DNA from 2 places in the Streptomyces sp. NPDC044571 genome. Region 1 is predicted to be linked to the other one. Evidence: predicted binding sites of a transcription regulator. Region 1 holds the regulator's gene; the other holds the start of a gene.
What was found. Region 1 encodes HrcA, which represses chaperone genes, less so after heat shock. Its sites were predicted from a motif close to TTNGCACTCNGNNNNNCNGAGTGCNAA; they were not measured.
Positions count from the first base shown of each region.

Region 1 (3,212 bases):
CGGGGCCGGGCCGAACTCCGCCACGACCGAGGGCAGGTCGTCGACGCCCTCCAGGTACTCCACCACCACGCCCTCGATCCGCAGGTCGTCGCCCCAGACCCGCTCCACGAGCTCCGCGTCGTGCCGCCCCTCGACGTAGATCCGCCCGGCCCGGGCCACCCGCGCCCGCGCCCCCGGCACCGCCACCGAGCCCGACGCGGTCCGCCCGGGACCCTTCGGCGCCCGCACCGGACGGGTCAGCGTCACCACCGCGCCCTCCAGCAGGAACCCCCGGGGCGCCAACGGGAACACCCGCCGCTTGCCGAAGCGGTCCTCCAGGGTCACCGTGCCGGCCTCGCAGGCCACCACCGCGCCGCAGAAGTCCGTGTCCGCCGCCTCGACCACCAGGCCGGGCTCGGCCGGCACCTCGGGCACGGCCTTGGCGCGCTTCCACTGCGGGGTCAGGTCGGGGGAGTACTCACGCATCCGGCCGACAGTAGAAGAGCCCCCGCGCTCAGCCGTCCGACACGCCGAACAGCCCCCGGAGTGTGTCGCGTTGCGCACGGACGAAGGCGGCGGAGACCACCGCTCCGTGACCCGGCACGTACAGTGCGTCCTCCCCGCCCAGCGACAGCAGCCGGTCGATCGCCGCCGGCCACTGCGCGGGCACGGCGTCACGGCCCGCCTGCGGTGCACCCGACTCCTCCACCAGGTCCCCGCAGAAGACCACTTCGCGCTCGCCCGGCACGCAGACCGCCAGGTCGTAGCGGGTGTGCCCGGGCCCCACATTGGCCAGCAGCACCTGCAAGCCGCCCAGCTCCAGCGTCCACTCGCCCGACACCAGGTGCTTCGGCAGCACCAGCACGTCCACCGCCTCGGTCGCGTCGGCCTCCGCCAGCCCGTGCCGGACCGCGTCCTCCCGCAGTTCCGCGCGGCCCGCCGACAGCGCGGAGTCCAGCCCGACCGCCCCGTAGACCTCGGCCCCGGCGAAGGAGGAGGCGCCCAGGACGTGATCGAAATGTCCGTGGGTGAATGCGATATGGGTCACGCGCCGACCCGTCAGCCGCTCCGCCTCGGCCCGCAGCTGCGCGCCCTCGCGCACGGAGGAACCGGGGTCGATCAGGAGCACGGATTCGTTGCCCACCACCAGCCCCGCCGTGCAGTCCCACACCGGAAGCCGCCGCCGCCCGGTCCGTCCGGTCAAGCGCTCCCAGCCGGCCTCTTCCCATCGCAGTTCCATGCCGCGACGCTACCCTGGCGGGCCGCCCTTGCCGGGGGTGTACCGCCCGGCCGTACACTGGCCGGGGGATCGCTGGCACTCGAACGATGCGAGTGCCAGCCGGCAGCAGCGACGACGACCACTGGAGGTGTGCGCCATGCTCAGCGAACGCAGACTTGAGGTGCTGCGCGCCATCGTCCAGGACTACGTCGGGACGGAGGAGCCGGTCGGCTCCAAGGCGCTCACCGAGCGGCACCGGCTGGGCGTGTCGCCCGCCACCGTGCGCAACGACATGGCCGTGCTGGAGGAGGAGGGCTACATCGCCCAGCCCCACACCAGCGCCGGCCGGATCCCCACCGACAAGGGCTACCGCCTCTTCGTCGACAAGCTGGCGGGGGTCAAGCCGCTGTCGACGCCGGAGCGCCGGGCCATCCAGAACTTCCTCGACGGGGCCGTCGACCTCGACGACGTCGTGGGGCGCACCGTACGGCTGCTGGCGCAGCTCACGCGGCAGGTCGCCATCGTCCAGTACCCGAGCCTGACCCGGTCCACCGTCCGGCACGTGGAACTGCTCTCGCTGGCGCCGGCCCGGCTGATGCTGGTCCTGATCACGGACACCGGCCGGGTCGAGCAGCGGCTCGTCGACTGCCAGGCCCCCTTCGGCGAGACCTCGCTCGCGGACCTGCGGGCGCGGCTCAACAGCCGGGTCGTCGGCCGCCGGTTCACCGACGTGCCGCAGCTCGTACAGGACCTCCCGGAGTCCTTCGAGCTTGAGGACCGCGGCACGGTCTCGACGGTGCTCGCGACCCTGCTGGAGACCCTGGTCGAGGAGGCCGAGGAGCGGCTGATGATCGGCGGCACCGCCAATCTCACCCGCTTCGGACACGATTTTCCCCTGACGATCAGGCCGGTGCTCGAAGCGCTGGAGGAGCAGGTCGTGCTCCTCAAGCTGCTGGGCGAGGCCAACGAGTCGGGGATGGCCGTACGGATCGGGCACGAGAACGCCTACGAGGGGCTGAACTCCACGTCCGTCGTCTCCGTCGGCTACGGTTCGGGCGGCGAAACTGTCGCCAAAATGGGCGTGGTCGGACCGACCCGCATGGACTACCCCGGAACGATGGGAGCGGTACGCGCAGTGGCACGTTACGTCGGACAGATCCTGGCGGAGTCGTAAGTGGCCACGGACTACTACGCCGTTCTCGGCGTGCGCCGCGACGCATCCCAGGACGAGATCAAGAAGGCCTTCCGCCGTCTTGCCCGCGAACTCCACCCGGACGTGAATCCGGACCCGAAGACGCAGGAGCGCTTCAAGGAGATCAACGCGGCTTACGAGGTCCTCTCGGACCCGCAGAAGAAGCAGGTCTACGACCTCGGTGGCGACCCGCTGTCCTCCTCGGGCGGTGGCGGCGGCGCGGGCGGGTTCGGGGCCGGAGGCTTCGGCAACTTCTCCGACATCATGGACGCCTTCTTCGGCCAGGCCTCGCAGCGCGGCCCGCGCTCGCGGACCCGCCGCGGCCAGGACGCCATGATCCGCCTCGACCTGGAGCTGGACGAGGCGGCCTTCGGGACGACCAAGGACATCCAGGTCGACACGGCCGTCGTGTGCACCACCTGCTCCGGCGAGGGCGCGGCCCCCGGCACCTCGGCGCAGACGTGTGACATGTGCCGTGGTCGTGGTGAGGTGTCGCAGGTCACTCGGTCCTTCCTGGGCCAGGTCATGACCTCGCGCCCCTGCCCGCAGTGCCAGGGCTTCGGCACCGTGGTCCCGACCCCGTGCCCCGAGTGTGCGGGCGACGGCCGGGTCCGCTCCCGCCGCAGCCTCACGGTCAAGATCCCGGCCGGTGTCGAGAACGGCACCCGGATCCAGCTCGCGGGCGAGGGCGAGGTCGGCCCGGGCGGCGGCCCCGCCGGCGACCTGTACGTGGAGATCCACGAGCTCCCGCACCCGGTCTTCCAGCGGCGCGGGGACGACCTGCACTGCACGGTGACGATCCCGATGACGGCTGCGGCCCTG
Region 1 is NZ_JBEZBN010000009.1:30,529-33,740, forward strand. Features, by position in the region: gene AB0B01_RS07015 (DUF3097 domain-containing protein) at 1-465, opposite strand, end outside; gene AB0B01_RS07020 (MBL fold metallo-hydrolase) at 494-1,219, opposite strand; gene hrcA (heat-inducible transcriptional repressor HrcA) at 1,356-2,372, shown strand; gene dnaJ (molecular chaperone DnaJ) at 2,373-3,212, shown strand, end outside.

Region 2 (3,212 bases), on a different contig from region 1:
ACCCCCCTGTACGGGGAGTACCGCCCTCGGTCGAGAACAGCCGATCAGCCAGGGGCCGATCAGAAGTCCATGTCACCGCCCGGCATGCCGCCCGGAGCGGCGGTGGCCTTCTCCGGCTTGTCGGCGATGACGGCCTCGGTGGTCAGGAACAGCGCGGCGATCGACGCGGCGTTCTGCAGCGCGGAGCGCGTGACCTTCGCCGGGTCGATGATGCCCTCGGCGATCATGTCGACGTACTCGCCGGTCGCGGCGTTCAGGCCGTGGCCGACGGGCAGGTTGCGCACCTTCTCGACGACGACGCCGCCCTCAAGACCGCCGTTGACGGCGATCTGCTTGAGCGGGGCCTCCAGGGCGAGCTTCACGGCGTTGGCACCGGTCGCCTCGTCACCCTCCAGCTCCAGCTTCTCGAAGACCGCGGAGGCCTGGAGCAGGGCCACGCCACCACCGGCGACGATGCCCTCCTCGACGGCCGCCTTCGCGTTGCGCACGGCGTCCTCGATGCGGTGCTTGCGCTCCTTGAGCTCGACCTCGGTCGCGGCACCGGCCTTGATGACGGCCACGCCGCCGGCCAGCTTCGCGAGGCGCTCCTGGAGCTTCTCGCGGTCGTAGTCCGAGTCGGAGTTCTCGATCTCGGCGCGGATCTGGTTGACGCGACCCTGGACCTGGTCGCTGTCACCGGCACCGTCGACGATCGTGGTCTCGTCCTTGGTGATGACGACCTTGCGGGCGCGGCCGAGCAGGTCGAGGCCCGCGTTCTCCAGCTTGAGGCCGACCTCCTCGGAGATGACCGTGCCGCCGGTGAGGATGGCGATGTCGCCGAGCATGGCCTTGCGGCGGTCGCCGAAGCCCGGGGCCTTGACGGCGACGGACTTGAAGGTGCCGCGGATCTTGTTGACGACCAGGGTCGACAGGGCCTCGCCCTCGACGTCCTCGGCGATGATCAGCAGCGGCTTGCCGGACTGCATGACCTTCTCCAGCAGCGGAAGGAGGTCCTTCACGTTGCCGACCTTGGAGTTGACGATCAGGATGTACGGGTCGTCGAGCGACGCCTCCATACGCTCCATGTCGGTGGCGAAGTACGCCGAGATGTAGCCCTTGTCGAAGCGCATACCCTCGGTGAGCTCCAGCTCCAGACCGAAGGTCTGGGACTCCTCGACGGTGATGACGCCTTCCTTGCCGACCTTGTCCATGGCCTCGGCGATGAGCTCGCCGATCTGGGTGTCAGCGGCGGAGATGGAGGCCGTGGAAGCGATCTGCTCCTTGGTCTCGACATCCTTCGCCTGCTCCAGCAGGGCGCCGGAGACGGCCTCGACGGCCTTCTCGATGCCACGCTTGAGGGCCATCGGGTTGGCGCCGGCGGCGACGTTGCGCAGGCCCTCGCGGACGAGCGCCTGGGCCAGCACGGTCGCGGTGGTCGTACCGTCGCCGGCGACGTCGTCCGTCTTCTTGGCGACTTCCTTGACCAGCTCGGCGCCGATCTTCTCGTACGGGTCCTCGAGCTCGATCTCCTTGGCGATGGAGACACCATCGTTGGTGATCGTGGGGGCGCCCCACTTCTTCTCAAGGACGACGTTGCGACCCTTGGGGCCAAGGGTGACCTTGACGGCGTCGGCGAGCTGGTTCATCCCGCGCTCGAGACCGCGCCGGGCCTCCTCGTCGAACGCAATGATCTTGGCCATCTGAAGTGGTCCTCCAGGACTGGGGTTCCCCCTGCGCCACGAGACGCGAGGGGAGGGTTGGATTGCTCCGGACCGCGCCCGCGCCCGCGACGGACGGCCTGCGTGCCCGGCGGTTCCTTCCCGCCGGACCCTGCGGGCCTCACCGACCCGGTCCTGTGTGGTAGCACTCTCAGCACGAGAGTGCTAACGCCAATGATTAGCACTCGACCCCCGAGAGTGCAAGCGGCTCACGCCAACGCGGACCCGCACGCGGGCACGCAGAAGGGCCCGCATCCCGGTCGGGGGATGCGGGCCCTCCTGCGTATGCGTCGGTGGTCGATCGCGCCGGGACTAGACGGCGAGCTTGACCATGTCCGCCTGCGGACCCTTCTGGCCCTGCGAGATCTCGAACTCGACCCGCTGACCCTCTTCAAGGGTGCGGTACCCGTCCATCTGGATGGCGCTGTAGTGGACGAACACATCCGCACCACCGTCGACCGCGATGAAGCCGTAGCCCTTCTCCGCGTTGAACCACTTGACGGTGCCCTGAGCCATGCCTAACTCCCCTATTACTGGCCCTTGCGCAGGACCGCACTTCGCGGTCCCGGGTCAGAACTTGCGCCGGAACGCCTCGACCGCGGCTGAATGTATCTGCACCGGTGCTGTGAGCAACAGGTCAATCCGACGAGAAATCTGGTCACGCGGATACATTGAAATAGAGTGAAAATTTGGCATCTACCGGGGCAACTCGGGCCCGACAAATCTCGCCAAAGCCCCATACCGCGCATGCATATTGACTCAATGTCAACCCTCACGCGACCCGCTCATATGCGGCGGGCAAGAACAGCGGAGGGGACTTCCCCAACTCTACCGCGCCCAATCAAGCAGAATTACCCCCTCCGCTTATTAACGGAGGGGGTAATTACGGTTGCGCGTGTCAGCAGCCGCCGGCCACGGCGGGGATGATCGAGACCCCGGCACCGTCCGGCGTGACGGCCTGCAGACCACCCTCGAAGCGCACGTCGTCGTCGTTGACATACACGTTCACGAAGCGGCGCAGCTTGCCCTGGTCGTCCAGGATGCGCGCCCCGATGCCCGGGTGGTTCTTCTCCAGCGACTCGATGACCTCGGCCAGGGTGGCGCCCTCGGCGGGGACCTCGGCCTGGCCGGCGGTGTAGGTGCGCAGGATGGTGGGGATGCGGACGTTGACGCTCATGGCGCTACTGCCTTTCCGGGAACGGCGGGGGATGGTCAGGCCAGGCCGGCGGCGCGGAACGCGTCCAGGCTGGGGCGGATGGTGGCGGTCTGCCCGCTGTCCGCGGCCACCGCCTCCAGGGTCTTGAGGCCGTCACCGGTGTTCAGGACCACGGTGGTCAGGGCCGGGTCGAGCAGCCCGTTCTCGATGAGCTTCTTCGTCACGCCGACGGTCACGCCGCCCGCGGTCTCGGCGAAGATGCCCTCGGTCTGCGCGAGGATCTTGATGGCCTCGACGACCTGCTCGTCGTTGACGTCCTCCACGTAACCGCCGGTGCGGCGCGCGATGTCCAGGACGTA
Region 2 is NZ_JBEZBN010000011.1:15,549-18,760, reverse strand. Features, by position in the region: gene groL (chaperonin GroEL) at 60-1,679, opposite strand; gene AB0B01_RS08230 (cold-shock protein) at 2,010-2,213, opposite strand; gene AB0B01_RS08225 (MoaD/ThiS family protein) at 2,596-2,874, opposite strand; gene thrC (threonine synthase) at 2,910-3,212, opposite strand, start outside.
Region 2: the regulator HrcA is predicted to act here: its motif matches at 1,876-1,902, upstream of groL (chaperonin GroEL).